3 regions of the Methylobacterium fujisawaense genome follow, and region 2 is predicted to be linked to each of the others. Evidence: predicted binding sites of a transcription regulator. Region 2 holds the regulator's gene; each other region holds the start of a gene.
What was found. The regulator PhoB, encoded in region 2, activates phosphate uptake and scavenging genes when phosphate is short. The targets are predictions, from matches to a motif close to TGTCATNNANCTGTCAT.
Positions count from the first base shown of each region.

Region 1 (10,361 bases), 1.7 Mb from region 2:
CATCGCCACCGCGCTGATGATCTTCATCCGCAGCGAGTGGCACTTCTACGCCCTGCGCTTCGTGATCGGCGCCATGGAGGCGGGTTTCGCGCCGGGCATCCTCTACTACCTGACCCTGTGGTTCCCGGCCTCGCATCGCGGGCGGATCACCAGCTTCATGTTCGTGGCCTCGGCCTTCTCGGGCATCTTCGGCGCGCCGGTGGCGGGCCTCATCCTCGGCGGCCTCAACGGCGTCGGCGGCCTCGCCGGCTGGCAATGGCTGTTCCTGGCGGGCGGCCTGCCCTGCCTCGTCCTCGGCCTGCTCGTGCTGACGCGCCTCGACGACCGGATCGCCGACGCCCGATGGCTCTCGGAGCCCGAGAAGGCGCTCCTGTCCAGCCGCATCGCCCACCACAACCGCGAGATCGGCGACCATTCGCTCCTCGGGGCGATCCGGCAGCCGGGCTTCCTGATGATCGCGCTGATCTACTTCCTGCTCCAGATCGGCTCGTATGGCCTCAACTTCTGGGGGCCGGACCTGATCAAGACCGCGAGCGGCGGCCAGGCGGCCTCGGTGGGCTTCCTCACGGCGATTCCCTACATCTGCGGCGCGATCAGCATGGTCGTGATCGGGCGTCTCTCCGACGCCTCTGGCGAGCGGCCGAAATTCGTCGCGGGCCTCGCCATCACGGCGGCGCTCGGCTTCTTCGGCGCCGGCCTGTTCGACAAGCACATCGTGCCGCTGATGTTCGCCCTGGCCCTGCTGGGCGCCGGCATCGTCGCCTCGATCCCGACCTTCTGGACGCTGCCGGCCAAGCTCGTCACCGGCGTCGGCGCGGCGGGCGGGATCGCGCTGATCAACACGCTGGGCCAGTTCGGCGGCATCGTCAGCCCGGTGATGGTCGGCTGGGTGAAGGACCTGACCGGCTCGACGACGCCGGCCCTGTACGGCATCGGGGTGCTCTGCCTCGTCGCCGCCGGGCTCGCGCTCTTCGCCATGCCGGCGAGCCTGCGCCGGAGCGACAAGGCGCCCTGATCCGGCCGCATCGGGCGTCCCGGGCCGACGGGCTACGGGACGCCCACCAGGGCCGCCTGCCGATACGCGCGGGGCGCTGCCCCGTGGCGCTCCTTGAAGCGGCGGGCGAAGTGGGCTTGGCCGGCGAAGCCGCAGCCATAAGCGAGCAGGCCGATCGACAGGTGCGCGCAGGCCGGATCGGCCAGCCGCCGGGCGGCGGCTTCCAGATGGGCCTTGGCGCGCTGGACCACGACGCTGCCGTTGACGGGCTGGGGCACCTCCCGGGCCAGCCGCTCCGAGAGACCGGCGATGATCAAGTCGATGCCGATCTCCGTCATGCGCGCGGCTGCGGCTGCCCCGAGACGGTCGCGGACACGGATCAGCTCGCTGAAGACGCTCATTGTCAGGCTTGCGGATGCGCGATCGGCGCCGACGGTCAGGGCCGTGTAGAGCCGGGCCGGTCCGAGCCGCGCTCCAGACGGTCGCGCGGCACATCCAGGATCCGGCGACTGTTGGTCTCCGTCATCACCACCAGCGGCTGACGATCGACCACGACGAGGGAACCGACCTCCGCGCGTTCCCGCTTGGCGGCAAAGGGCTCTGCTTGGAGCGTCCGAAGCTCGACCGTCATGAGGGGGCCGGAGATGATCTCCCGCCACCGTCGGACGCTGTCCTGCGGTGGAAGACCGGCGGTTGAGAACAGAGTCTGCACGGATCGATCCCCGCGACACCGGGATGGGGGAAGAGGGCGGTCGGCTGCGGGACGTCGTCGGCGGAGCAGATCCCGCACGGCCGTGCCCGGACCCGGCAGACGGCACCGGTGAACCGTCCCGGGCTGGAGCCCGACAGGCGGCCGCCGACGCCGAAAACGAGTTCGGATGCCGATCTTCGCGGCCGAAAACAGTGAATGCCGCGGTAACCAATTCGAGGATCGGTCGCCCTGCGCGACGGATCAAAAAACCTCGCGCTCACGGACAAACCCCGGCCCGCTCATATTGTATATTATCTGCAACCTCAAGAATTGGCGCGATATCAACTTGAGGTAGCAATTCTCCGGCCTTCCATCCGGCACCCTGATCACCGTCTGCGGTCCCGGTTCACCCCGACCGGCAGTCGTGGATCAGGCGCATGGTGCCAGGCCTTTCAATGGTGATGTCTCCTATGGATAACCTCAGCGCAGCCCGTTCAACGTTCATGTTGGAGAAGGTCGGCGCCATCGTCGCCGCCTACGTCTCGCGCAACGCGATCGACGTCGGGGCCCTGCCGGCTCTCATCGACCAAGTGCATTCGGCGATCGCAGTCCTCCGCCGCGACCCGTCGGGTTCGAGGGCAGGCGGCCTGAGCCAGGAGCAGGTCGACGCCTCGATCCAGGAAGCGGGCCTGATCAGCTTCATCGACGGCCGCGCCTACCAGACCCTGAAGCGCCACCTGACCGCCCACGGCCTCACGCCCGAGCGCTACAGGGCCAAGTACGGCCTGCCGGCCGATTACCCGATGGTCGCCCCGGGCTATGCGGCCCGGCGTTCCGAGATCGCCCGGGCGATCCAGCTCGGCCACAAGGCGGGGTGAGTGATGGTGCCCGCCTCGTCCCCGGGTCCCGCCCGGACCCACAAGCCTCCCCCCGGGGCGGCCTCGAAGGATGCGCTGTACCGCATCGCCGGGATTCTCGACGTGCCGGTGGCGAGCTTCTTCCCGGATGCCGACCGGCCCGATGCGGCCATCGCCCAGGCGGCCGACCTCGTCTCGGCGTTCGTGGCGATCGAGAATCCGGCCGCGCGCCGGACCTGCCTGGCCTTCGTGCGGGCGATGGCGGGTTCCTGAGGGGTCCGACGGAAGCCGGAGACCGGGCTGCTCCCCATGGGATGACGCCCGGTCTCCGGCCACCCGGCCAGACGCCGGATCAGAACATGTGGCGCAGGAGGTAGAACAGCACGGCCGCGAGGGTGATCGCCGCCGGCAGGGTCAGGATCCAGGCGAGTGCCATGTTGCGCACGGTGGCCATCTGCAGGCCCGAGCCGTTGGCCGCCATCGTGCCGGCGACACCGGATGACAGGATGTGGGTGGTCGAGACCGGCAGGCCGTAGAGTTCGGCCAGCCCGATCGTGCCGGCCGCGACGATCTCCGCCGAGGCACCCTGCGCGTAGGTCAGGTGGGTCTTGCCGATCTTCTCGCCCACCGTGACGACGATGCGTTTCCAGCCGACCATGGTGCCGAGGCCGAGGGCGAGGGCGACGCAGACCTTGACCCAGCCCGGGATGTAGCGCGTGCCGTCGTTGAGCAGGCCCGCGTAGCGCTTGAGGGTCACCTTGTCGGCCTCCGAGAGATCGGCCCCGGAGCCCGGCAGCACGCGCACCGCGTCGGCGGCGAGGTACATGTCGCTGCGCAGGTTCTGGGTCTGGGCGGCCGGCACCGTGCGGATCGCGCCGTAATTCTTCACGCTGGCGGCAATGTCGTTCGCGAGCGCCGCCAGCGCGGCGTAGACGGGCGGCGCGTTCAGGTCCTTGGTCTTCAGCGCTTCCGTCACGGTCCGGCGCGCGGCGGCGGCGTCCGGCACCTCCGCGCCGGGCGCTCGGGCGGAGAACACCGCGCCCGCCGCCGTCGAAGCCTGCACGAAGGCGGGCGTCGTGTCGTCCGCCATGGTGCGGTTGAGCGCGTAGGCGGTTGGGGCGGCGCCGATCAGGATCAGCATGATCAGGCCCATGCCCTTCTGCCCGTCGTTGCCGCCGTGGAAGAACGAGACCAGCGTGCAGGTGAGGATCAGCAGGCCGCGGATCCACAGGGGCGGCGGCGCTTCGCCCTTCGGCGCCGCGTAGAGATCCTTGCGGCGCACCGCGAATTTCAGGGCGAGCAGCAGCAGCGCCGCCAGCACGAAGCCGCAGACCGGCGAGAACAGCAGTGCCTTGAACACGTTGAGGGCCTGGCTCCAGTCGACGCCCGCGGTGCCGTCGCCGCCGTTCATCAGCTGGTTGGCGAGGCCGACGCCGAGCACCGAGCCGATCAGCGCGTGGGACGAGGAATTGGGCAGCCCGAACGCCCAGGTTCCGAGGTTCCAGAGGATCGCCGCCAGCAGCAGCGCGAAGATCATCGCGTAGCCCGCATGCGAGCCGACATTGAGGATCAGTTCCACCGGCAGCAGCGTCACGATGGCGTAGGCCACGGCGCCCGAGGAGAGCATCACGCCGAGGAAGTTGAAGATGCCCGACCAGATCACCGCGACGAGCGGCGGCATCGAGTGGGTGTAGATCACCGTGGCGACCGCATTGGCGGTGTCGTGGAAGCCGTTCACGAACTCGAAGGCGAGGGCGATCAGCAAGGCGAGGCCGAGCAGCGCGAAGGCGCCGTAGGCGAGGGGCGCCTCGCCGACGGCGTTCATGTCCGCGATCAGGCTCACCACCGCGTAGCCGAGGCCCGCCACCAGCACGAGGAGGAAGGCGACCACCCCGCCGAGATGCAGTCCGTGGTCGAGGCGCGGGCCCCCTGCCTGCCGGCCTGCGACCGCCCCCGACGGCGCCACGGCGGAATCGGACATGAACCCTCGCGCGGAATCATTCGTGATGGTGAGCCGGGATTAAAATGTGCCCGTGACGGTCGGGTGACGTCGATCCCGCGTCCAGCCTCGCGCAACGGCATCCGGCCGAAGCGATTTGCGGGATTTCGTCCCGTCCCCAGTGTCCGGGCCGTCCCAGTGTTCGGGCCGCCGAGGATGGGCGGCCTGTGCCGGGCCCGTTGCGATGACGGACGGCCATCGCCCCGATCCTCATGTCATGACGGCACGCGCTGCAAGGTCAAGACGAAGATGAGTCATGATATAATTTGCGCCGGCAAAGTTTTGATCCTGTTGCTGGCATGATACAAATGTAAGCTTTTAGATTTGTGACTGGATTATGACGAAGGCGAGCGCGTAGAGTTCGCTAAATCTCCGGCTCGCAGGCTGAATCGCCGCGCGCTTTGGGGGTTGGCATGACATTCCGATATGGCGTCTCGATCGTGGCCTTGGCGGTCGCTGCCTTCGGACCGGGCGCGCAGGCACAGACGGCCAACACGACCGCTTCGGACGTCAATGTCCTCAATCTGCTGGCGCCGTACCTGACGCTCAACACGGCGGTGACCGGTCAGCAGACGCTGCAGCTCAACCTGGCGCAGTCGATCGCGATCAACAACGCCGCGGGGCTCGCCCAGCAGCAGCTCGCGATCAGCGACAAGAACCTGCTGGGCTCGGCGCGCAACGACCTGTCCTCGGCCGGGCTCGGGACATACGGCGTGGCTGCAAATCTCGCGGGCGGCCTGCCGGCCCAGACGCCGATCAACGGCATCGTTCCGCAACAGCTCGTCGGCGGCCTGGGTGCCCAGCTCGGCCCGATCTACCAGCGCGGGGTCGAGCAGGGCGCGAGCGGACCCCTGGGCAGCGTGGTCAATCTGCTGGCCGGTGCCTACGGTTTCACAGGCAACAACCTGGGCGTCGCCAAGAACTACTATGCCAACGGCGCGGCCAACAATCCGAGCGTGACCCCGGCCAACTACGTGGCGGTGCCGGCCGTGGCGCCGGCGGGCTACAGCCTGCCCACCGCCAACGGGCTGCCGAACACGACCAACAGCGTCTACGACCTCGCCTACGGCGTGACCAACACGCAAGCCGGCCAGGATGTCTACGGTTCCTCGCGGCCCGTCCAGGCGGCGCCGGCCCGGTTCAACACCTTCGACCCGACCGCGCTCAACGGCATCGCCACGAACCCGTCCTTTCCGAGCGGGCACACCACCTACGCGTTCACCGACGGCATCCTGCTCGCGATGCTGGTGCCGCAGCAGTACCAAAGCATGCTGGCCCGGGCGGCCGACTACGCCAACAGCCGCATCGTCCTGGGCGTGCACTACCCCCTGGACATCATCGGCGGACGGGCGCTCGCCACCTACGACCTCGCCCAGGCCTTCACCAACCCGGCCTATATCAACAACGCCGCGGTGACTGGCACGGCGATCAACCTGCCCGCACAGTTCGTGGCGGCCCAGAGCCAGCTGCAGGCCTACCTCGCCGCCCAGTGCGGCAACACCGTCGCCGCCTGCGCGGGCAGCGCCGCCAACGCGGCCGGGAATCCCTACGTGCCGTCGGCCGGCAACCAGGCTGCCTACCAGCAACGCCTCACCTACGGCCTGCCGACCCTCAGCTTCGCCCAGGCGCCCCGCGAGGCCGCTCCCGCCGGCGGGCCGGACGCCTCGATCCTGCTCGCGCCGCTCTACGGCGGATCGACCGCCGCCGCGCGGACCCTCGCGCCCAACGGCGGCCTCTACGGCCAGCTCGCCACCAGCACGATCAACCAGATCCTGGTCAACACCGAGACCAACGCGCTGGCCGCCTTCTACGGCAGCCCCCTCAGCTACTGGAGCCGCCTCGACCTCTATGCGGCCGCCGGGTATTTCGGGACCGTCACCGGCACCCTGCGCATGGACGCCACCGACCGCCTCGGCATCGATGTCGGCATCGGACAGGGCGGCGCGCTCTACGCCAACGGCACCATCGCGGGGACTGTCTTCGTGGGCGCCGGCGGCCTGCTCGGCGGCTCCGGCACGGTGGGCGGGATCGGCGCACTCTCGGGGGGCACGGTGGCGCCGGGCAATTCCATCGGCACGCTCACCGTCGCCGGCAATGCCGCCTTCGCGGCCGGCTCGACCTACCGGGTCGAGGCCAACGCCGCCGGACAGGCCGACCGCATCGCCGCCACCGGCAGCGCCACCCTGTCGGGCGGCACCGTCCAGGTGCTGGCCGCCTCGGGCGCCTACAACCCGCGCACCACCTACACGATCCTCTCCGCCGCCGGCGGCGTCTCGGGCCAGTTCGCCGGCGTGACCGCGAACCTCGCCTTCCTCAGCCCGGGCCTGCGCTACCGGACCGACGCGGTCGACCTGACCCTCACCCGCAACGACGTGCCGTTCGCCGCGTCAGCCACCAGCCGCAACGGCATGGCGGCGGCCAACGCCGTCCAGGCGGCCGGCCCGGGCCGGCTCTTCGACGCGGCGGTCGCCTTCACTACCACCGAGGCCGATGCCGGCTTCCGGGCGCTGGCCGGCGACATCCATGCCGGCACCGTGTCCACCGCCTACGAGACCGCGTTCTTCGTGCGCGAGGCGGTGCTCGACCGCCTGCGCTGGGGCAGCCCCGGCACCGGCCTCGATTACGGCACCCTGCCGGCCGCCTACGCGGCCGACCTGCCGGGGCGCCAGCCGGTGGTGGCGGGCGTGCCGGTGCGGACGCTCGACCCGCAGGTGTTCGGGCTCTGGGGCCAGGGCTTCGGCGCCTTCGGCACGGCCGAGGGCGGCGGCAACGCGTTCAACCTCGACCGGCAGATCGCCGGCTTCGCGGCGGGCGCGGATGTCCGCGTGTCGAACGGGCTGCGCGTCGGCGTGGTCGGCGGCTACACGGAGGCGTATCTCGACAGCGCCGGCCGGTCCGGCGGCACGAGCCGGGCGGAGAGCGCCACGCTCAAGAGCGGCTTCGGCGGCCTGTATGGCGGCTATGAGGTCGGGCCGTTGTCGCTGCGGCTGGGGGCGCTCTACGCCGGGACCGACACGCGCACCCGGCGGGCGGTGCTGTACGGGCTGTCGGACACGCTGAGCGGCCATGGCGGCGGCTATACGGTGCAGGGTTTCGGCGAGATCGGCTGGAGGATCGCGCTCGGCCAGCCGGCTCCGGCGGCTCTGGTGTCGAGGGACGGCGTCGCGGTGCCGGTGCCGCCGGCGGCCTCCTACGTCGAGCCGTTCGTCGGCGGGGCGTATGTCGGCATCCGGCGGGACGCCTTCGCGGAGACCGGGGGCGCGGCGGCGCTGGCGAGCGTCGCGCGGGACTACGATCTGGGCGCGGCGACCGTGGGGGTGCGGGCGCAGACGGGCCTGGAGCTGGGGCTGGGTCTTCCGGTGACGCTGCGGGGTCTGGTCGGCTACCGGCGGGCGTTCGGCGACGTGGTGCCGACGGCCCTGCTGCGGTTCGGCACGGGCCCGGCCTTCCTGAGCGCGGGCGTGCCGATCGACCGGGACGCGCTGGTGGCGCAGGTCGGGCTCGATCTGGCGGTGGCGCCGAACGCGAGCCTGGGCGTGGCCTATACCGGCCAGACCGGCGCCCGCGCCCAGGATCAGGCCGTGAAGGGTACCTTCACCCTCCGGTTCTGAACACGCCGGCCGACGTCGCCTCTGTCACACGCCTGACGCGGTCCGGCCGCTAGCGGACCGGACCGCTCGCTTCATCGATCGAGGGATCCGCATGCTTGACGCCACAGTGCCGGCCCTGTCCCTCGGCGCGCTTCTGGCCCTCGTCCAGATCGTCAGCATCGGCGTCGCGGGCCGGCGCCTCGGCCGGAGCCACGGGCCGTCGCGGTTTCCGGACGGCGCGCCCGTCTCCCTGGTCCGTCCGCTTCACGGGATCGAGGCTTACAGCGAGGAGATGCTCACCCGGAGCTTCCGCCTCGACTACCCGTCCTACGAGCTGATCTTCTGCGTGGCCGACCCCGGGGACCCGATCGTGCCGATGGTCCGGCGGCTGATCGCGGCCCATCCGCGCGTGCCCGCCCGCCTGATCCTCGGCGACGAGCGCCTCTGCGAGAACCCGAAGCTCAACAATTGCCTGCGGGGCTGGCGGGCCGCCGCCCACGACTGGGTGGTGCTCGCCGATTCCAACGTGGCCATGCCGCCGGACTACCTCCAGCGGCTCCAGGCGGCGTGGCGGGACGATACCGGCCTCGTCTGCTCGACCCCCGCCGGGGCGCGCCCGGGCAGCTTCATGGCCGAGGTGGAATGCGCCTTCCTGAACACCCTGCAGGCCCGCTGGCAATACGCCGCCGAGGCGTTCGGGCTGGGCTTCGCACAGGGCAAGAGCATGCTGTGGCACAAGCCCTTTCTGGAGGCGCAGGGCGGCCTGCAGGCGCTCGCGGCCGAGATCGCCGAGGACGCGGCCGCCACCAAGCTCGTCCGGGCCGCCGGCAAGCGGGTCCACCTCGTGGCGAGCCCGTTCGAGCAGCCGCTCGGGCCGCGCGGCTTCCAGGAGGTCTGGGCGCGGCAGCTGCGCTGGGCGCGCCTGCGCCGCGTGACCTTCCCGCTGTTCTTCGCTCCCGAGATCGGCAGCGGTGTCCTGTTGCCGGCGCTTCTCATCGCCCTCTGGGCCGGCAGCTTCACGGGCCTCGTCGGCGCTGCCGGCCTCGCCGGCCTGTGCTATGCCGCCGAGCACCGGCTCGCGATCCGCGCGGGCTGGCACCGTTCGCCCCGCCTGCTGGCGGCCTTCCTGGTGCGCGACGCCCTGATCCCGGCGATCTGGCTCGGCGCCTGGATGCAGAGCGCCATCGTGTGGCGGGGCAACGCCATGGACGTGCGCCCCCGGCGGGCCGCCGAGGCGCGTCCCTACGCGCCGACGGCCTGACGGCGGCCGACGATCGGAGGCCGAAAGGTGTCGCGCCGCTACGCTCTCTACTGCCTGCCCGCCCCGGGTTCCCGGCTGGAGGCCTTCGGCCGGTCCGTCCTCGGCACCGACCCCGTCTCGGGGGCGTCGGTCCCGCACCCGGAGGGCTTGAGCGACCTCGCCGCCGTCACGGCGGGGGCCCGGATCTACGGGTTCCACGCCACCCTCAAGGCGCCGCTGCGCCTCGCGGCGGGCACCACGGAGGCGGATTTCGTCGCCGCCACCCGTGACCTCGCGGCCGCGCACCCGCCGGTGGCGGTGGGCCCGCTCCGGGTCGCCGCCCTCGGGCCGTTCCTCGCCCTCGTGCCGGAAGCCCCGCCGCCGGAGCTGGGGCTCTTCGCCGCCGAGTGCGTCGCCGCCCTCGACCCGTTCCGCGCGCCGCTCACCGAGGCCGAGCGCGCCAAGCGCCGCCCGGAGCGCCTCGACCCGCGCGGGCGGGCGCTGCTGGCGCGCTGGGGCTACCCGTACGTGTTCGAGGCCTTCCGCTTCCACATGACCCTGACCGACGCCCTGCCGGAGGCGGAGCGCGAAGCCTGGCACCGGCGCCTGTCCGAGGCCTACGCCGCCGCGGGGCCGGAGCCCCTTGTGATCGACGCCGTATGCCTCCTGACCCAGGACGGGTCCGGCCCGTTCCGGCTCCTGGCGCGCCTGCCCTTCGGAGAGCCCCGTGGTTGACCGTCCCCTCGGACTCGAACCCGCACGCGATCCCAGCGCCCGGGTCGTGGATTGCCGCCTCGGCCACTACACGGAGGTCGGCGCGCGAACCCGCCTCACCGAGACGATCCTCGACGATTATTCCTACATCGGTCAGGATTGCGAGGTGATCTACACGACCATCGGCAAGTTCTGCTCGATCGCCGCCAGTGTGCGGATCAATCCCGGCAACCACCCGATGGAGCGCGCGTCGCAGGCGCATTTCACCTACCGGGC
Region 1 covers NZ_CP155000.1:4,213,509-4,223,869, forward strand. Annotated here, with positions in the region: gene ABC766_RS20035 (MFS transporter) at 1-1,015, shown strand, start outside; gene ABC766_RS20040 (helix-turn-helix domain-containing protein) at 1,048-1,395, opposite strand; gene ABC766_RS20045 (hypothetical protein) at 1,431-1,706, opposite strand; gene ABC766_RS20050 (MucR family transcriptional regulator) at 2,189-2,563, shown strand; gene ABC766_RS20055 (hypothetical protein) at 2,570-2,815, shown strand; gene ABC766_RS20060 (inorganic phosphate transporter) at 2,895-4,523, opposite strand; gene ABC766_RS20065 (autotransporter domain-containing protein) at 4,955-8,152, shown strand; gene ABC766_RS20070 (glycosyltransferase) at 8,244-9,392, shown strand; gene ABC766_RS20075 (DUF1045 domain-containing protein) at 9,420-10,106, shown strand; gene ABC766_RS20080 (chloramphenicol acetyltransferase) at 10,099-10,361, shown strand, end outside.
Region 1: a site for PhoB is predicted at 4,576-4,592, ahead of ABC766_RS20060 (inorganic phosphate transporter). Genes of this name have one in related genera too.

Region 2 (10,361 bases):
GGCCGAGCTGCCGCCCCTCAAGCTGGAGCGGGCCCGGTTCATCACCGAGATCGTCACGGATCCGGATTCCCGCGATGCCGCCGGCACCGACCGCGTCGAGTTCTGGGCCCAGACAAACCCGGGGACCAAGCCCGGTCCGATGATGAAGGTCGCCTCGGGTGGCGAGCTGTCGCGCTTCATGCTGGCGCTCAAGGTGGTGCTGGCCGACAAGGGCTCCGCTCCGACCCTCATCTTCGACGAGATCGATACCGGGGTCGGCGGCGCGGTGGCGGACGCCATCGGGCTGCGCCTCGCCCGGCTGGCGGCCACCGTGCAGGTGGTCGCGGTGACCCATGCCCCCCAGGTTGCCGCGCGCGCCGAGACGCATTTCCTGATCGCCAAGGCGCCCGTGAAGGGGGCCGGCCGCGTCGCCACCCGCGTGTCGAGCCTGCCGGTCGCCGAGCGCCGGGAGGAGATCGCCCGGATGCTGGCGGGCGCCACCGTCACCGACGAAGCCCGGGCGGCAGCCGCGCGCCTGCTTCAGGGCGCCGAGGCGTAGCCCGGCGACAGCCTTAACCGTTGGTTGAGCTTAACGATGCGTTAACTATTCGACTTGAAAGTGCCGTCATCCCGGTACCGCGGAAGGCATGGGCGGTCGATGGGCGGGAGGGAGCCATGAAGCCGGCTATCGTCGAGTCCGATGGGCATCTGCCTGCGGGACAGTCGCTGAAGCGGGCGCTCGACACGCGCCAGCTCGGCCTCAACCTTCGCACGGTCTACGAAGGCAGCGTCGACACGCAGCCGATCACCGACACGCACGTCGAGCTGCTTCTGCGACTGCGCCAGAAGGAGCGGGAGCTGCGCCGGGCGATCTGATCCGGCCCCGCGCCGCTACCAGCGGCGCGCCCCCGGCCGTCGACGATACTCGGCGGCACGAATCAACGTCAGCACCCGGTCGAGGTTGACCAGCAGCTCGGCCTCCTCGCGCCGCGCTGCGGCCGCAAGCTCCGGATCGGTGGAGAATTTCTGGCGCGCCTGCGCCAGCGTGAGGGCACGCTCCACGGCTTCCCGCTCCGCATGCAGGGCCGACCAGACCGGGTCGGCATCCGCCCCCGTATCGACCTCCTCGCCGCCCACGATCCGACGTCCTCCCGCTGTCACTGCCGCTGGCATTGCTCCGGCATTGCCGCTGCCCATGCGGGTTATGAACGCGCGAGATCCACGAACCGTGCCGTCCGGCCCGCGGCGCGATGTCATCCCGGTGTCATCTGCCTGTCGTATGCGCCCCTCCATCGGGCGGCCGGCGCTGGGTCTCTTCGGAAGATCGGCCGCAGAGCTCTGCCGCGGGCATGGGCTTGCCGGCAGGGCAGCGCAGGCTCTTGCCCGACGGCAACGGAGAATCCCTTGAGACCCTTCGCTTACGCGCTCGCCGTCGGCCTCGCGACGGTTCAGCTGGCGTCCGCGGCGCTCGCCGCCGATATCACCGGCGCCGGGGCTACGTTCCCCTTCCCGGTCTACTCCAAGTGGGCCGAGGCCTATCGCAAGGAGACCGGCTCGGGCCTCAACTACCAGTCGATCGGCTCCGGGGGCGGCATCAAGCAGATCCAGGCGAAGACGGTCGATTTCGGCGCCACCGACGCGCCCCTCAAGCCCGAGCAGCTCGCCAAGGACGGTCTCGTCCAGTTCCCGACCGTGATGGGCGGCGTCGTGCCGGTGGTGAACATCCCCGGGATCGAGCCGGGCAAGCTCAAGCTCACCGGCGACGTGCTGGCCGACATCTATGCCGGCAAGATCGCCAAGTGGAGCGATCCGCGGATCGCGAAACTCAATGACGGGCTGAAGCTCCCCGACTCCAACATCACCCCGGTCTACCGCTCCGACGCGTCGGGCACGACCAACATCTTCACCACGTACCTGTCCCAGGTCTCCGAGCCCTGGAAGAAGGAATACGGCGCCGCCACGACGATCTCCTGGCCGGTGGGGCAGGGTGGCAAGGGCAACGAGGGCGTGACCGCCACGGTGAAGCAGGTCCCGAACGCGATCGGCTACGTCGAGTCGGCCTACGCCAAGCAGAACAAGCTTTCCTACGCCCTGCTGCAGAACAAGGCCGGCAAGTATCCGCAGCCCGACGACAAGGCGTTCCAGGCCGCGGCGGCGAGCGCCGACTGGAAGGCGACCCCGGGCTTCGGCATCTCCCTGACCAACCAGCCGGGCGAGGCGGCGTGGCCGATCACGGCGGCGACCTTCATCCTGGTCCACAAGGATGCCGTCGATCCGGCCAAGTCCGCCGATGTGCTCAAGTTCTTCAACTGGGCCTACAAGAACGGCGACAAGCTTGCCGTCGACCTCGACTATGTCCCGCTGCCGGACAACGTCGTCGAGCTGATCCACCAGGAGTGGAAGGACGTGAAGGGCAAGGACGGTAAGCCTGTCTTCAACATGTGAGCGTGGCCGGGAGGAGGTGCGAACCTCCTCCCTCGCTTCTCGGAACGCCCCGCGCTACCACGCCCTCTTCGCAGAGAACAGCGGATGCCCGCTTTGACAGAATCGATCGCCCTCGGCCGAACCCGTTCCGCGACGGCGCGGAAGGCGCCGAGCCGGAGCCTCGACACCCTGTTCCGGACCTCCTCGTATGCCGCAGCGCTGCTGGTGCTGCTCGTCCTCGCCGGCATCCTGGGCTCGATCCTCTACGGCGGTTGGCCCGCCTTCCGCGAATTCGGCTTCGGATTCCTGACCTCCAGCGCCTGGAACGTCGGGACCGAGCAGTACGGCGCGCTGGTGGCGGTGATCGGGACCGTCGCCTCTGCCTTCCTGGCGCTCCTGATCGGCGTCCCCGTCTCCCTCGGGATTGCGGTCTACCTCACCCAGCTCTGCCCGGGCTGGGCCCGCAAGCCGGTCGCCATGACGATCGAGCTGCTCGCCGCCGTGCCCAGCATCATCTACGGCATGTGGGGCCTGTTCGTGTTCGCGCCGCTCTTCGCGCGCTACATCCAGATCCCGGTCTCGAACCTCGTCGAGGGCATGCCGATCGTCGGCACGCTGTTCTACGCCCGGGTGCCCTCGGGCGTCGGCGTCTTCACCGCCGGGATCATCCTGGCGATCATGATCGTGCCGTTCATCGCCTCGATCGCCCGCGACATGCTCGACCAGATCCCGACCGTGCTGCGCGAGAGCGCCTACGGCATCGGCTGCACCACCTGGGAGGTGGTGCGCCACGTGCTGGTGCCGCAGGCCTCGGTCTCGATCATCGGGGCGATCATGCTCGGCCTCGGCCGGGCGCTGGGCGAGACGATGGCGGTGACCTTCGTGGTCGGCAACGCCAACCGCCTCTCGGCCTCGATCTTCGATCCGAGCTCGACCATCGCGTCGCGCATCGCCAACGAGTTCAACGAAGCCGACGGCCTCCAGCTCAACGCCCTGATGGCTCTGGGCTGCATCCTGTTCGTGATCACCTTCGTGGTTCTCATCATCGCCCGGCTGCTGACGCGCCGCGTCCAGGCCGCCTGAGGAGCACGCGCGATGGACGCCTCCCCTACGATGACCGCGACGCCCCGGCGCCGCTCCGGCCGGGTCCGTCAGGGCCGGCGCATCGCCGACCGCACGCTGCGGGTTGCCTGCACCGGGGCGACGCTGGTGGGCGCCCTGGTCCTGGGCTCGATCCTGGTGATGCTGATCGTCCAGGGCGTGCGCGGCTTCACGCCGACCCTGTTCACCAACCCGACGCCGGGCCCCGGATCCGAGGGCGGCGGCATCGCCAACGCCATTCTGGGCAGCCTCGTCCTGACCGGGATCGGCATCGTGATCGCGACACCGGTCGGCGTCATGGCCGGGACCTTCCTGGCCGAGTACGGGCGCGGCTCGAAGCTCGCGGCCCTGATCCGCTTCCTCAACGACATCCTGCTCTCGGCGCCGTCGATCCTGATCGGCCTGTTCGTCTACACCCTGATGGTGCGGCCGATGGGCACCTATTCGGGCTGGGCCGGCGGCGTCGCGCTCGCGATCATCGCGGTGCCGGTGATCGTCCGCACCACCGAGGACATGCTGCGGCTCGTCCCCGGAACCCTGCGGGAGGCCGGCGCGGCGCTCGGGGCGCCGCCCTCGACGGTGATCATCAACGTCACGTGGCGGGCGGCCTCGGCCGGCATCGTCACCGGGATCATCCTGGCCCTGGCGCGCATCGCCGGCGAGACGGCGCCATTGCTGTTCACCGCGCTCAACAACAATTCCTGGTTCTCGGCCAACCTGATGGGCGGCGTCGCGAACCTGCCGGTGATGATCTACCAGTTCGCCCTGTCGCCCTACCCGAACTGGCAGGGCCTCGCCTGGGCCGGCGCGCTTCTGATCACCGCCACCATCCTGGTGCTGTCGATCATTGCCCGCCTTGTGATCAAGCCGCAGACCTCGCGCTGAGACCCTTCGAGGACACGACGATGAACGCCGCCTCCGCGATCCCCACGGTCGAGCTGAACCGCAACCGCGCCGACGAGGGCGGTCCCGTGCGGATCGCCGTGAAGCGCCTGAACTTCTACTACGGCAGCTTCCACGGGTTGAAGGACGTCAACCTCGACTTCCACGACCGGCAGGTCACGGCGCTGATCGGGCCGTCGGGCTGCGGCAAGTCCACCCTGCTGCGCTGCTTCAACCGGATCTACAGCCTCTATCCGGAGCAGCGGGCCGAGGGCGAGATCCTCCTGGACGGGGAGAACATCCTCAGCCCCTCCATCGACCTGAACGAGCTGCGCTCGCGCATCGGCATGGTGTTCCAGAAGCCGACGCCGTTCCCGATGTCGATCTATGACAACGTCGCCTTCGGCCTGCGCCTCTACGAGAAGCTGCCGAAATCCGAACTCGACGGCCGGATCGAGGCCTCCCTGCGCAAGGCCGCCCTCTGGGACGAGGTGAAGGACAAGCTCAAGCAGCAGGGTACGGGCCTGTCGGGCGGCCAGCAGCAACGCCTGTGCATCGCCCGCACGGTGGCGCAGCGCCCGGAGGTGATCCTGTTCGACGAACCGACCTCGGCCCTCGACCCGATCTCCACCGGCCGCATCGAGGAGCTGATCGAGCAGTTGCGCGACGAGTTCACCATCGTGATCGTCACCCACAACATGCAGCAGGCGGCGCGCATCTCGCAGTTCACCGCCTTCATGTATCTGGGCCAGCTGATCGAGTTCGGTCCGACCAACCGGATGTTCATGAACCCGACGGAACGCCGCACCCAGGACTACATCACCGGCCGGTTCGGCTAGTCTGCCTGGACGCTCCGGTCTCGGGGAAGGCCGTCCGGTCGCCGCATCCGCGGAGGGCCGGCGGGTCCCCGAGGGCCTCCGCGGAGCGCCGCCCCCGGGACCCATCGAAGGATTCGCCATGCCCGGCCATATCGTCACCTCCTACGACACCGACCTGGAGAACCTGCGTCGCTCGATCTCGGAGATGGGCGGCGTGGCCGAGAAGATGACCGCGGAGGCGACGGACGCCCTCGTGCGCCGGGACGACACGCTCGCCCAGGCGGTGATCGTCGCCGACAAGCGCCTCGACGCCCTGCAGCGGGACATCGAGGAGCGCGCCGTGCTGTTGATCGCCCGGCGTCAGCCCCTGGCGATCGATCTGCGTGAGACGATCTCGGCGATCCGCGTCTCCGGCGACCTCGAGCGGATCGGCGACCTCGCCAAGAACGTCGCCAAGCGGGTGGTGGCGATCTCCGATCAGGCGCCGGCCCAGAAGATCGTTCTCGGTGTGCGCCACATGAGCGACCTCGCGGAGGGCCAGCTCAAGGACGTTCTCGACGCCTATGCGAGCCGCGACGTCCAGGCAGCCCACGATGTCTGGGAGCGGGACGGCGAGATCGACGCCCTGTACAATTCGCTGTTCCGCGAGCTCCTGACCTACATGATGGAGGATCCGCGCAACATCTCGTTCTGCACGCATCTTCTGTTCTGCGCCAAGAACGTCGAGCGGATCGGCGACCACACCACCAACATCGCCGAGACGATCCACTATCTCGCCACGGGCGAGGCCCTGGCGGGCGATCGGCCGAAGAACGATGCGTCGAACTATGCGACCGTGGACGGGGTGCCGGCTCCGTAAGCGGGCCGCCCCCGGTCCAGGCGTCGGCCTGCGCGCGCTCCTGTGGGGCGCCGCCGGAGAATCGGAGCGTGCGGGTTGAGGCTGAGCGGCGCCTCCTGCACCCTCCGCCTGCCCGCCGGCTCCAAGGAGAGTCGGCGCGCCTGCAGGCCGTATGGCGCCGCTTCGTGAACGGATCTTCGAACGTGAGCATGCAAGTCCTGATCGTCGAGGACGAGGAGGCGCTGACCACGCTGCTGCGCTACAATCTGGAAGCCGAGGGCTTTCTGGTGGATTCCGCGGCTCGCGGCGACGACGCGGAGCTGCTCCTGGCGGAGCGGATCCCCGATCTCGTCCTGCTCGACTGGATGCTGCCCGGCCTGTCGGGCATCGAGCTGTGCCGGCGGATCCGGGCGCGCCGGGAGACCGAGCGGCTGCCCGTGATCATGCTCACCGCCCGGGGCGAGGAGGGCGACCGGATCCGCGGTCTCGGGACGGGCGCCGACGACTACATCGTCAAGCCGTTCTCCGTCCCGGAACTGCTCGCCCGGATCCGCGCGCTGCTCCGCCGGGCCAAGCCCGCCCACGTCTCGGACCGGCTGGCGGCGGGCGACCTCGAACTCGACCGCACCGGCCATCGCGTCCGCCGCGGCGGCGAGGAGCTGCATCTCGGCCCCACAGAGTTCCGTCTGCTGGAATTCCTGATGCTGGCGCCGGGCCGGGTCTTCTCCCGCGAGCAGCTCCTCGACGGGGTCTGGGGACACGACGTCTACATCGACGAGCGCACGGTCGACGTCCATGTCGGGCGGCTGCGCAAGGCACTGAACGGCCCGCGCCAAGCCGACCCGATCCGCACGGTCCGCGGCTCGGGCTACGCCTTCGACGAGACGTTCTCGCTCGAGGCCTGAGGCGGCCCCGCGCGCCATCGGAGAGAAAAACGGTCCGACGCGCCGTCATCACGAGCGCAGCGAAGTGACCCAGGGCATCGGGACGCCTGCGAGCGTGGCGCTTCTGGATTGCTTCGCTTCGCTCGCAAAGACGGCGGGCCGCGCGTCGATGCCCAGAGGCCTGAGACCCTAAAACTGTCTCAGCGGGTCAGCGCCGCGCTCCGGCCGGACGCGACCGGCACGGCGTCGAGCGCCGCCAGAACCGTCCCCTCGGTGAGGATCTGCGGAAGCACCTGAGGCGCTCCGGTTCCGGTATAGAGGAGGTAGAGCGGCACGCCGCTGCGCCCGTGCTTCTCCAGCAGACGGGTGATCTCGGGATTCTGGTTGGTCCAGTCGCCCTTCATGTAGGTCACGCCGCGCTCGGCCATCGCGGCCCGCACGGCCTTGGTGTTGAGCGAGGTCGCCTCGTTCACCGCGCAGGTGATGCACCACGCGGCGGTCATGTCCACGAAGACGGGGCGGTGCGCGTCCACCAGGGCGTCGAGACGCGCCTGAGTGAAGGGCTCGACCCCGTCGGCGGCGGCCTGCGCCGACGGCGCGGCGCGGTCACGCGGAAGGGTCACGGCGAGGGCCGCCACGGCGACCAGCGCGAGGGCCGCAGCGACCCGCGCGACCCGGCCCGCCCCGGGCGCGGCGGCGCGGCCGTGTTCCCAGGCCCAGGCGGCGAAGCCCATCAGGACGAGGCCGATCAGCGCCGCCAGCAGCCCACGCGGATCGACCTGCTGCGCCAGAACCCAGATCAGCCAGGCCACAGTGGCGTAGACCGGGAAGGCCAGGACCTGCTTGAGGGTCTCCATCCAGGCGCCCGGCCGCGGCAGCGCCCGCAGGGCCGGCGGCCAGAGGGTCAGCACCAGGAAGGGCAGGGCGAGGCCGAGGCCGAGGCTCGCGAAGACGGCGAGCGCGACACCGGCACTCTGCGTCAGCGCGAAGCCTACCGCCGAGCCCATGAACGGCGCCGTGCAGGGGGTCGCCACCAGGGTCGCCAGCACGCCCGTGAAGAACGAGCCGCTCAGGCCGGCACGCCGGGTCAGGCCGTCTCCGAGGCCGGCGAGCCGGCCGCCGACATGGACCACTCCGGACAGGCTCAGGCCCATCGCGAACAGCAGATAGGCGAGGGCTGCGACCATGGCGGGCGATTGCAGCTGGAAGCCCCAGCCGATCGCGGCCCCGCCACCCTTCAGGGCGATCAGCAGGGATGCGAGGCCGAGGAAGCTCGCCAGCACGCCGGCCGTGTAGGCGAGGCCGTGCAGCCGCAGCCGCGCCGGGCCCTCGCCGGCATGCCGCACGAGGCTCAGCACCTTGATGGACAGCACCGGGAAGACGCAGGGCATCAGGTTGAGGATCAGGCCGCCCAGAAAGGCGAAGGCCGCGGCGGTCGCGAGGGTCAGCGCGTCGAACTCGGCGACGGCCGGCGGGGCTCCGGCCGGATTCGGCGCGCTCGACGCGGCCGCGACGGCAGGAAGCACCGGCTCGTCACCATACGCGAAGGCAAGGCGGCGGGTGCCGTCCGTGCCGACCTCGTCGATCGTCAGGACGCCGGGCAGGGCCGCGGGCACAGGATCGGTCGGGCTGCTGCGCGCGATGGTCAGATGCAGACCGGTCTCGTCGACGGTCATCACCTGCGCGGCGGCGTTGTCGATCGCCGTCTCGGCATAGGGGAAATAGGCGGCGTTCCGGATGGATTCCGGTTTCAGGCCGGTCGCGGCGAAATCGAGCTGCAGCGTGTCGCCCTGGCTCGACAGGCGCAGGGGCCAGAGCGCCGGCGCGGGCAGGGCAGCCCGGGCGCGCGCGAACAGCGCGGCGTTGGCCGGGTCCGGCTCGGCCTTGCCCACCGGCAGGGTGAGGGCGAGATCGGCCGAACCGGGGACGCACTCGGTCTCGCAGACGAGATAGGTCAGCTTCGCCTGGATCTGAACGGGATTGGCCGGGTCGAGGCTCGGCGGCGGCGTCACGGGCGCGAGGAGCGTGACCTCACCCTCGTAGCCGTAATTCATGAGGGTCGCGATCGGGATGCGCTCCGGCGCCGGCCACCGGATCGCGCTGGCGTTGAAGCCGGCCGGCAGGGTCCAGGTCACCTCTGGAGGCAGTCCGGAATCGCCCGGGTTGCGCCAGTAGACGTGCCAGCCGGGCTTGATCTGCATCCGCACCGCCAGCGTGAACGGCTGCGCGCCGGCGACCGCGGCGGGCTCGGCCACGAGGCTCGCCCGCACGAGGTCGGCTGGCGTGCGGAAGCCCTGCGGGACCCCTTGGGCTGCGGCGGCCGAGAGGCTCGCGGCGAAGGCCAGGATCAGAATGGCGAGGCGGCGGATCATGCTGTCCCTTCGCGCGCAGGGCGGGCGCGGTCGTTTCGATGGCGGTGGGTCTTACCACGGGCCGCGCCCGGGATCCCACGCCGATCGCTCAGTCCGCGAGCGGCACGGTCGCACGCTCCAGCCAGTCGCGCGTCCCGGCATCGACCCGGGGCGCCAGGGTCTCGCGCACCCGGGCGTGATAGGCATCGATCCAGGCGCGCTCCTCCGGTTCGAGCAGGTCCGGCTGGATCAGCCGCCGATCATAGGGGGCGAGCGTCAGGGTCTCGAAGCCCAACATCGGGCGCTCGCCGCCCGCGATCGTGCGGGGCTCGACCAGCACGAGGTTCTCGATCCGGATTCCGTAGGCGCCGCGGGCGTAATAGCCCGGTTCGTTCGACAGGATCATGCCGGGCTCCAGCGCCACCGTGCCGGTCTTGGCGATCCGCTGCGGTCCCTCGTGCACCGACAGGAAGGCGCCGACGCCGTGGCCGGTGCCGTGATCGAAGTCGAGTCCCGCCTGCCAGAGTGGCGCCCGGGCGAAGGCGTCGATCTGGGCGCCGGTCGTGCCGACAGGAAACACCGCCCGGGCAATCGCGACATGGCCCTTCAGCACCCGGGTGTAACGGTCGCGCATCTCGGCGCTCGGCGTGCCCACCGCGACCGTGCGGGTGATGTCGGTGGTGCCGTCCGGATACTGCGCACCGGAATCGATCAGGAACAACTCGCCGGTCCGGACCGTCCGGTCGGTGGCGCGGCTCACCCGGTAATGGACGATCGCGCCGTTCGGCCCGGATCCCGAGATCGTCGGGAACGAGACCTCGCGCAGATCGCCGCCCGCCGCGCGGAAATCCTCAAGGGCCTCGACGGCGGCGATCTCGGTGAGGCCCCCGGCCGCGGCCGCACCGTCGAGCCAGGCAAGAAACCGCACGACACTCGCCCCGTCGCGGACATGGGCGGCACGCGCACCGGCGATCTCGGCGGCGTTCTTGACCGCCTTCATGCCGGTGATCGGATCCTTGCCGACATCGGCGGTGCCGCCGGCAGCCTCGATCTTTTCCTTCAGGGCGACGGCGCCGGTCGCCGC
Region 2 covers NZ_CP155000.1:5,922,424-5,932,784, forward strand. Annotated here, with positions in the region: gene recN (DNA repair protein RecN) at 1-538, shown strand, start outside; gene ABC766_RS28085 (hypothetical protein) at 655-855, shown strand; gene ABC766_RS28090 (hypothetical protein) at 871-1,116, opposite strand; gene pstS (phosphate ABC transporter substrate-binding protein PstS) at 1,384-2,424, shown strand; gene pstC (phosphate ABC transporter permease subunit PstC) at 2,509-3,486, shown strand; gene pstA (phosphate ABC transporter permease PstA) at 3,499-4,389, shown strand; gene pstB (phosphate ABC transporter ATP-binding protein PstB) at 4,410-5,225, shown strand; gene phoU (phosphate signaling complex protein PhoU) at 5,344-6,063, shown strand; gene phoB (phosphate regulon transcriptional regulator PhoB) at 6,252-6,947, shown strand; gene ABC766_RS28125 (protein-disulfide reductase DsbD family protein) at 7,127-9,298, opposite strand; gene ABC766_RS28130 (aminopeptidase P family protein) at 9,387-10,361, opposite strand, start outside.

Region 3 (10,361 bases), on a different replicon from region 2:
GCGCAAGCACCGCTACATCGGCCTCTGCTACGGGGCGGCCGGGGTCGGCAAGACACTCTCGGCACGTCGCTATGCGCGCTGGGAGGTGGCCGAGCCCTTCCTCGACACCTGGGGACCGCGACAGCCGTCGGACGCCAAGATCTATGGCGTGCTCGCCCAGAGCTGTAGCGTCTTCTACACTCCGGCGGTCGCCTGCTCGTTGCGGGTGCTGCGCAACGAGGTGACCTTTCTCACCGTGCGGATGGATGCCTGTCTCGGCGAACACCATGCGAGCGGGGAAGGGAGGCCAACGGGCTTTGCGCGCGGGTTGACCGAGCTCCTGATCGTGGACGAAGCCGAGCGACTCTCGACCACGGGCCTGGAGCACCTGCGCGATGTCTTCGACCGGACGGGGATCGGCGTGATCCTGATCGGCATGCCGGGGATCGAGAAGCGCCTGTCGCGCTATCCTCAGCTCTACAGCCGTGTCGGGTTCGCCCACCATTACCGTCCCTTACAGGGCGACGAACTCACCTTCGTGCTGACGCGCCACTGGCGTCAACTCGGCCTTGCCTTGGACGACGCGGACTTCACCGATGTGCAGGCTGTGGCCTCGATCGCGCGGATTACGGGCGGCAACTTCCGGCTGCTTCAGCGCCTGTTCGTGCAGATCGCACGCATTCTCAAGATCAATGAGCTCAAGGTGATCACGGACGATGTTGTCGAGGCCGCGAGGAGCACCCTCGTCATCGGTGCCACATAGTGCTCCAAAAACACTGCCATTTATCGCTGAAGGTCACAGGTTTGCGATCCGCCCATCCGGATTGCCGGGAAAACGGTCGGATTGCCGACAACTAGTCGGCATGCCTTGAGCGCACGTTGAGGTGCCTCAGCCTCGCCGGGACGTCCAGGCAAGTGCGCGCCCCCGCCTGCGATGGGCGAGGACGAGCTTGTTGCGCCTAAAGGCTACTTATGGTGTTCGCCACTCTTGCCGTGCGCCTTGGTGGAGTGCTCGTGACCCTTGGTCGAGTGACCATGGGCTTCGGTCGAATGCTTGTGACCGGCGGCGTGGTCGCCCTTGCCGTGATGTTCGGCAGCAGCGCGATGCGACTTGGCTGCCTTCTCGTGATGCTCGGCGGCTTCCGTATGAGCTTGCTGGGGCATCGTCGTCTCCATTTGAAAAGCACTTACGTGCTGCTCTTCAATGGCTTCATTGGCGAATGGTTGCCCTGCTCGCAGCATGCTGGCCATTTGAACGGCAGAGTGCCGCCTAAATCCGCGCCAAAATGAGGATGCCGCCCCCTACCACTTGGGTGCCCGTGGTCCCCACTCAGTGCCGTCCCACACATTGGCTCAGCGTCAGCCATCCGCTGTGAAGTGATCCGCCCCCAATGAAGTGGCTCTCCGTCGGGTTTGGTGGAAAGTTATCGTGACGGTTGGCCCGTAGCGAAGGTCGTCGTCAGGACGCAGATCAGGGCATGACCCTGCTTTGCTTACTGCCCGGCTGTCGCTTCGTTCGTGTCGCACGGGACGGCCCCGGGGCCCTCACCGTTCTCGCCCAAGCTCGGCACGATCATGCCCGCTGCCCGACGTGTCGGACCCTCAGCACGTCGGTCCATAGCCGCTACCATCGACGGCCCACCGACCTGCCGGTCAGCGGCAATGCGGTCCGGCTGCAACTGGCGGTCCGGCGCTTCTACTGCCGCGACCCGGCCTGCCCCCGCCACACCTTCGCCGAGCGCTTCCCGCATCTGCTCGCCCGCCACGCCCAGCGCACCCGGCGGCTCGTCCAGGCCCAGGCTCGGACCGGTCTCGCGCTCGGCGGCCAGCCTGCCGCCCGGCTGCTCGCGCACTTGGCCATGCCGACCAGCGCTACGACCCTGTTGCGGACGATCCGGAGCATGCCGCTGCCGGCTGTCGACCGGCCGCAGGTCGTCGGCGTCGACGACTGGGCACGGCGCAAGGGTCGAACCTACGGGACCATCGTGGTCGACCTCGAACGTCGTCGTCCCATCGATCTCCTGCCCGACCGCTCCGCCGAGACCTGGGCCGCTTGGCTCCGCCGCGAGCCCCAGATCCAGCTCGTGGCGCGCGACCGCTCGACCGAGTACGCGCGCGGCACCACCCTGGGCGCGCCCGAGGCCGTGCAGATCGCCGACCGCTGGCACCTGCTGCTCAACACCCGCCAGATGATCGAGCGCTGGCTCGCCCGCGTCCACCCACGTCTGAAGCTGTTGCCTCCGGTCGGGACACTGATCCCTTCGACCCGGCGCACCAAAGCCTACCCCCGAGCCCCCGCCGAGGCGCTCGTCCGCGCAGCCGCGGTCGGGCGATGGGAGGTGCTTTACGACGTTGTTCGCCGCCGCCGCGCGGCCGGGCAGTCGCTCCGGCAGATCAACCGCGAGACCGGCTTGGCCCGCGCCACGGTGCGCAAGTTCGCCTTCGCCGAGCGCTTCCCGCGCCATGGCTGGCGCGGGCCAGGGCGCAGCATCCTCGATCCTCATCTCGACCACCTGCACGCCCGCCACCGTGAGGGCTGCGAGAACGCTATGCAGCTCTGGCGCGAGCTTCGCCGGCTCGGCTTTCCCGGCACAGCGAAGCAGGTCCGGCGCTGGTTGTCCGAGCGGCGTACGCGCCCGGCCAAGACCACGATCCGGCGCCTGCAGGTGCCGTCGGTTGTAGCGCCGACCGCGCCGACATCATCCCCGCCGCTCCCCTCACCGAAGCAGTTGTCGTGGCATCTCCTGCGCGAGCCAGAGGATCTCGATGCCGACGCCGCCGCTGCGGTCGCGCGTGTGCTGCAGGATGACGAGGCCGCCCGGGTCGTCGATCTCGGCCGCCAGTTCTGTCGGATCGTTCGCAGAGGCTGCGGCGGCGCGCAGGCCGAGCCTGGCATCATCCCCGCCTTCGATGCTTGGCTGGCCGACGCCCGGGTCTGCGGCGTGCGGGTGGTCGAGAGATTTGCCGTCAGCCTCGATCAGGACGGGGCTGCCGTTCGCGCCGGCCTTCGCCTGCCCTGGAGCAGCGGGCAGGACGAGGGACAGGTCAACCGCCTCAAGCTGCTCAAGCGCTCCATGTACGGCCGAGCCAAGCTTGACCTGCTACGTCGCCGCTTCCTCTTTGCAGCATGATCCACCAAACCCGACGGAGAGCCAATGAAGTGGTCCGCCCTGAGGTATGGCTTTCGGGCCAGGACGAGGACGGACAGATGGGAACGAAGCGGCACAAGCCGGAGGATGTTGTCGCCAAGCTGCGGCAGGTGGATGTGCTGGTCTCGCAGGGCCAGAGCGTCGGGGATCCGGCGGCAGATGGAAAGGCCATCTTCGCGCGGCAACATCCAGTAGAGCACCAACAAATCCGGCCGTCCCAAACGCTCGACAAGACGGTCGAGAGCTGCGCCACAGTCGGCCGTCTCCACGCAAAAACCTTCCCGCGTCAGAAAATCCATCAGGAGGACGCGGATCTCAGGATCGTCCTCGACGACGTAGATGCTTGGCTCGGACGGCATGACGGGAAGTATGCGGCGCGCGCAAACGGCGGCAATCGCCGAAGCCACCCTGCTACAAATTGATACAGAAGCCTCCGATGCTGTCACATCCACGAAAAGCAGGGCACGGATTTTTTCCGGGCACGAAATGGTTCGGGAACCGTCTGGATGTCCTTCGTATTCAGCCGGCCTGATCTTCTCGTTCCGCGACTGTTCTGATCTGTTCGTGTCGAGAGAAACATGATGTACATGCCCTCAAAGCTTGCAGCTACGGCAGCGTTGCTCATTACCGGCATCGCCCTGGTACCGGCAGCGGTAGCAGAGGCTGCTCCACTTGGACCGCTCTCCGCGGCGGTGCTGCAGGCTGACGCCCCGATCACGCTCGTGGCCCAGGGCTGCGGGCCCGGCTTCTTCCGAGGGCCTTACGGGGGCTGCCGCCCGTTCTATGGCCGGCGCCGGTTCTACGGCCCAGGGCCCTACTACGCGCGGCGTTGCTTCATTCGGCCGACGCCCTTTGTGCCGCGTCGCTTCTGCCGCTTCTAGGCGGCTATATTCGAGGACGCCCGCTACTCAACCCAGCCATCCGCGTTCCATTCATGCCTGAGCGGAGCAGAGAGACCGCAGCATGTCCGTCGAGCTTGGTCGCGCCGCTTTGGCCTTTGCACGCTTCGGCTTGGGGCCGCACCCAGGCGATCTCAGCCGGAATGAGGATGGCCTTGAACTCCTTCGCCACGAGCTCAAGGCTGGGACTGTCGCGACGCCCGTCGGAGCCGATCTCATCACGACACCTGCGATCTTGAGCCTGGTACAAGCGGAGTTCCAGTCTCGACGCCTCGCCCGTGGGACCAAACCAAACGGAGCCGTGAACGCTACTGGCAAACCCGACGAGATGGGTTCGCCGATGGTGGGCGACTCGCCATCCTCTCCTCGCTCGCCGACGCGGGGCGATACCGCCGCTGGGTTACCGAAAGACGCCGAGACAGTACGTCCGGTCGCCCAGCGCCTCTACCGAGCAGAAGTCTCCTCGCGTCTGGCCATCGCGCGCGAGGTATCCATCGGCTTCGTCGAGCGGCTGGTATGGTTCTGGGCCAACCACTTTACAGTCTCGGCGGCAAAGGGGCCACGCTTGCGAGCTACAACGGGTGCTTTCGAGCGCGAAGCAATCCGGCCTCACGTGCTCGGACGCTTCAGTGACATGCTGCTCGCGGCCGAACTTCACCCGGCCATGCTGATCTACCTCGACAACGTCGCTTCCGTTGGCCCGAACTCGCCAGCCGGGGCACGGAAGGGCAAGGGCCTCAACGAAAACCTCGGCCGTGAAATCCTTGAACTTCACACCCTCGGTGTCGGCAGCGGTTACACGCAGGACGATGTCACCAATCTCGCCCGGATCCTCACAGGCTGGACCATCGCGCGAGAAGCGAACGCGGCCGAACTCCCTGGCAGCACCGTCTACCACCCCGCGGCTCACGAGCCTGGTGCGCTGACCCTGCTCGGCAAGAGTTATCCCGATGCTGGTCCCGAACAGGTTCACATGGCCCTGCTGGATCTAGCCCGTCTTATTCACGAGGGCAGTGGATCTGTGGTGGCGAGCGTAGCGTAAAGCATTGATGTGGCTTAGGGATTGGGTGCTGACGCCAAGTCCTCAGACCAGATCGAGCCCGCCACGCCCGCCATGTCCGATCCTACGTGTCTGCCGTTCGCGTTTCCATCGGTTCGAGGCAAGAAGCTCACAGCTGCTTTCGACGGCGGACGCCTGACCTCGGACGGGGGCGTCCTGTTGCTCGCTCAGGCTGCCCGGCGGATGCAGATCGGTGAGAAGCTCGCCGCGGTGATCCCCGACCGGCGTGACCCGAGCCGGATCGTGCATCCTCTGCCCGAGATCCTGCTGGCGCGCATCCTGGCCATCGCCTGCGGGTACGAGGATGCCGACGACCTCGATCACCTGCGCGTCGATCCCGCCTTCAAGCTCGCCTGTGGTCGCCTACCCGACAGCGGACGCGACTTGATGAGCCAGCCCACCGTCTCGCGGCTGGAGAACACGCCGGGCCTGCGTGACCTGATCCGGCTCGGACGGGTGCTGGTCGACCTCTACTGCGCCAGCTACGCCGCGCCACCGGCGGCTGTCACGCTGGATATCGACGACACCTGCGACGTGGTCCATGGCCAGCAGCAACTGTCGCTGTTCAACGCCCACCACGACGAACGCTGCTTTCTCCCCATCCACGTCTACGACACCGCCACCTCGCGCCCGGTGGCGATGATCCTGCGGCCGGGCAAGACGCCTTCGGGTCGCGAAGTCCGGGGCCATCTGCGTCGTCTGGTCCGGGCGATCCGCCGACACTGGCCGACGACCGCGATCACGATCCGTGGCGACGGCCATTACGGGCGGCCCGAAGCGATGGACTGGTGCGAGGACAACGACGTCGCTTACGTCTTCGGCCTGACCGGCACCAAGTCGCTCACCGCCAAGGTCGAGCCGACCGCCGATCACATCCGGGTCGAGCGGGCCCTCAGCAACACAGATGCCGTGCGCGGCTTTGCTGAGACCACGCACGCAGCCAAATCCTGGCGGCAGCACCGCCGCGTCGCCGCCCGCATCGAGGCGACCCGCCTTGGCCTCGACATCCGCTACGTGGTCACGAACATCGCCACCGGTACGCCCGAATGGCTCTACGCCGAGCTGTACTGCGCCCGCGGACAGGCCGAGAACCTGATCAAGCTCCATAAGGGCCAGCTCGCTTCCGACCGCACCTCCTGCCGGCATCCGGCCGCCAACCAGATGCGGCTCGTGCTGCACACCGCCGCCTATTGGCTGATGCTGACCGTGCGCGACGCCATCCCGGCTCCCCATCGCCTGGCCAAGGCCGAGTTCGCGACGATCCGCCTGCGCCTGCTCAAGCTTGGGGCTCGCATCCACGAGACCACTGCCCGTGTTCGTCTCGCCTTCGCCGCCGCCTGTCCCGAGGCCGACTTGCTGCGCCATATCGCGGGCGCACTCGCCCCAGCGCCAGCCTGAACCACGGGGCGTGATGCCCCATCGACACCGCTCCCGTCCCTCCAGCGCCGACAGCACAACCAGATCCATACGCGTCAGGACAGACGCACGATCCCGCTCGCCTTCAGCTCAAAACACGTCGCCAGCCAAACCCTGGTGAATAAAGCGGGTTAGATAAGACGGCGATGGTTCCTGCACGATGGAAGAACGACCGATAGGCATCTGTTGCAGCAGGAAGACGTTCAGTTTCTACCAACGGAGGCTGTGAAGTGCTTTGACGCCTCCCTGCGAGTAGAAAAGCGCGTTCGAGGTGGCCGCCGAGTTGAATGATCATGTAAGTCTCGTCATTGAATTGTTGACCTTCACTTTTGTCGATGAAGGTATGAGGTTTCGGTGTTATACTTGTTCGATAGCAAGGTTTATTAATTATGTCGTTCGTGATCAGATTGAATATTGCGCTAGCGCCTCCATGAATAGATGGAGCTTGGTTTCGATTGCGGCAGCCGTTAAGGCGTCAAAGTCGAGCGGAGTCTCGATGTTGAGACAATGAACAAGGCGGTCATCGCCATCCCGAGACGCGTCGTAGATTTCAACACGACACTGCACGTATTGCTCTAATCGATCATGATAGAAGCTTAGGGTAGGAATTTCATAAAGATTGATCCCATTCGGTAGTGCGGTATCGGAGAGGATCAATCGTATACCGGCACCGACGACAGCAAGGGCTTCGTCGGTGTGATCGTTATCAGTGACGACGTGATGAGCGTAGTTGCCGAGTGAACCGGCGCGGCTAAATGCGTGCATGGTCGGCTCAATCACTTGATCTCTGAGTTCGGCGAAGCGGGTAACATTCTCAAAAGGCTTAGCTTTAGCCAACTCGGGATATTGCAACAAAGCGATCTGCAGTCTTTTATGACGCTGCTCCATATTGTGAAGCCGAATACGGTTCGCTGCTGTGTTGTCATCAAGTGAAGATTTGCTCATGTTGCGCACCGTTATCCATTACAATTCTTGAGCTGATTTTTTTACAGTTTCTAGAGTCATGTGGGCGCTTTTTGGCGCATGTCCACCCCTTGTGTTTATATTAATCGGAAAGCGATCAGTCACAGCGTAGCGAGGCCCAGAACACCCCTCAATGGGCAGCAAAAATTTCTTATCCTTAAGCATGAGGTAACGTGCTACATCCTATAATTATGTCTGTTATGTTTTACGGGCAGTATGTAGGGAATCGATTTCATAATATCATAGTAATATTTTTTAAATTCAGGGATTATCATTGACGGTTTGTCCTTATGGGATTTACAAAGGAATATTTACACTTAATTTGATTTCATTATTACATTTATTAAGTATACAAGCTCAAGATATAAACGATAAATAACTGTCATATGAATGCATCCATTGGCATTGTATAGATTTTATGAAATTGCAGTCAAAACTAGTCATAAAAGCTGGGACTTTAAGAGCTTGATTGTCAACCACACCCAGGCCGGGAGGTCCATGCTTTAACAGGGGCAACCAGTCGATCTGGCTCTTGGTGACGTCGGTGAACCAGGTTGAAGTCATTCGATTGTCATCTCCCCCCCGTATCGGAAAACGCGATCGAATATTCTCTTTGATCTAGGAATCGATTGGCGACTGATGCTGTCCATCTACGACCTTCAAGTTACCTATCCGGGGCGGTTAACCGCCCTGAATCCGACGTCGTTAACGTTCGACCAGGGCGAGTTCTCTGTGCTTCTCGGTCCGTCGGGTGCGGGCAAGTCCACGCTGTTGCGGTGCCTGAACGGTCTGGTCCGGCCAACGAACGGGCAGGTCGTGTCGACGGCTCATGGCGACATCCACTCCGGAAGCGTAACTTTGCGCCGGCATCGGGCTGCAACAGGCATGGTGTTCCAGCATCACCATCTTATTGGCCGCTTGACTGCTCTGGCCAACGTCCTCGTTGGCCGGCTCGGTCATCACTCGGCCCTTCGCTCATTGCTTCCGCTTCCCCTTGCAGATCGGCGCATCGCCCTGGAGGCACTCGAACGGGTCGGTTTGCTCGACCGGGCCTTAACCCGAGTTGACCAGCTTTCGGGCGGGCAGCAGCAACGTGTCGGCATCGCGCGGGCTGTGGCTCAGCAACCTCGGCTGATCCTTGCCGACGAGCCGGTAGCAAGCCTCGACCCGGCCACCGCGGCACGCGTCCTCGATCTCCTGCGAACGATCTGCAAGGCCGATGGCATCACGGCCGTAGTAAGCCTGCACCAAGTCGACTTGGCGCGCGGCTTCGCAGATCGCGTCATCGGTCTCCAGGCTGGGGCCGTCGTGTTCGATGGAACACCCGATCAGCTCTGCGAGGCGAGCCTTGAGCGGATCTACGGATCACGGACCGACGCCCCAAGGGCCGTCGAAGACGAACGAGTGCGGCCCCGCCGTGAGCCGTCCTACGCCGCCCAGCCCGCCTAAAGGAAACCAACCCATGATTTCAAGACGTACCCTCGGTGCCGGCTTTGTGCTGGGCGCTCTGCTGCGAACCGGACCGTCGCTCTCGCAGGGCGCCGATCCCGACACTCTCAAAGTCGCGCTGCTGCCCGATGAGAGCGCCTCAACCATCATTCAGAACAATCAGGGTCTGAAGTCTTACCTGGAAGAAAGGCTTGGTAAGCGGATCGAGCTTGTCGTCACCACAGACTACTCGTCCATGATCGAGGCAATGCGGTTCAAGCGCATCGACCTTGGGTACTTTGGCCCATTGTCCTACGTGCTGGCCAAAAGCCGTTCGCCAGGGATCGAGCCGTTCGCTGCCCTGGTCTCAGGGGGGAAGCCGACCTACACGAGCTACCTTATCGCGAACGTCAATGCCGGCATTGCAAAGGCCGAGGACGTACGAGGGAAGACGGTCGGTTTCGGCGATCCGGCCTCGACGTCAAGTCACCTGATCCCGCGGGGCCTGCTCAAGAACCTTGGCCTCGAAGCCGGGGAGGATTTCAAGTTCCAGCACCTTGGCACACACGATGCTGTGGCTCGCGCAGTGGAGGCCGGCAATGTCCAGGCTGGGGGGATCAGTCGGACCATCTTCGAGACGCTCGTCGAAAGGAAGCTCATCGATTCCTCTAAGGTGAAGGTCGTCGCCGAGAGCCGGCCGATCCCGAATTATCCGTGGACCCTGCGCGGCGACCTCACGCCGGCGTTGAAGGACAAGATCAAGTCTGCTTTCCTTGAGATGAAGGATCCGGCGATCCTGAAGCCCTTCAAGGCCGAGGCCTTCGGCCCGATCACGGATGCGGACTACGACGTCCTGCGCGAGACCGCCAAGCTCCTCAACATCGACCTTACCAAGGTCAAGGGCTAGCGGCATGCCCCAATCACGCCTTCCTACGTCGTTCCCGGCCCCTTCTGCGGTCTACGACGTCCTGCTCGATCAGGCCCGATCAACGGCGCTACGGCGGCAGATCCTCGTCCTACCGATCGCTCTCGGGATCCTTGCATGCCTCTGGAAGGTCGGGCTGCTGGATCCCGTGCGTCTGGCGGAGGGTGTGCCCGCCCTTGCGCAGCTCGTCGACGAGATGACGCCACCTGATTTCACACGCTGGCGGTCGTGGCTGTCCCCCATCGTTGATACCTTCGCCATGAGCGTCGCTGGGACGGCTCTCGCCGTTACGCTTTCACTACCGCTTGGGCTGCTCGCGGCTCCGAACACCAGTCCTCATCCTCTGGTGTTTCGTGCGACGCGCATCGCGCTTAATGCGCTCCGGTCCGTCCCGGAGCTCATCATGGGCATCTTCTTCGTGGCCGCCGTCGGGTTCGGGGCCCTACCGGGCGTGCTTGCTCTCGGCCTGCATTCCGTTGGCATGGTCGGCAAGTTCTTCGCCGAGGCCATCGAGCACGCCGATCCGAAGCCCATCGAGGCCG
Region 3 covers NZ_CP155001.1:50,993-61,353, forward strand. Annotated here, with positions in the region: gene ABC766_RS31970 (AAA family ATPase) at 1-742, shown strand, start outside; gene ABC766_RS31975 (hypothetical protein) at 952-1,269, shown strand; gene ABC766_RS31980 (ISL3 family transposase) at 1,458-3,110, shown strand; partial or broken gene ABC766_RS31985 (DNA-binding response regulator) at 3,332-3,487, opposite strand; gene ABC766_RS34060 (GCG_CRPN prefix-to-repeats domain-containing protein) at 3,710-4,009, shown strand; gene ABC766_RS31990 (DUF1800 family protein) at 4,092-5,069, shown strand; gene ABC766_RS31995 (IS1380-like element ISMex4 family transposase) at 5,142-6,485, shown strand; gene ABC766_RS32000 (hypothetical protein) at 6,589-6,798, opposite strand; gene ABC766_RS32005 (hypothetical protein) at 6,906-7,457, opposite strand; gene phnC (phosphonate ABC transporter ATP-binding protein) at 8,106-8,915, shown strand; gene phnD (phosphate/phosphite/phosphonate ABC transporter substrate-binding protein) at 8,929-9,801, shown strand; gene phnE (phosphonate ABC transporter, permease protein PhnE) at 9,806-10,361, shown strand, end outside.
Region 3: a site for PhoB is predicted at 8,025-8,041, ahead of phnC (phosphonate ABC transporter ATP-binding protein). Genes of this name have one in related genera too.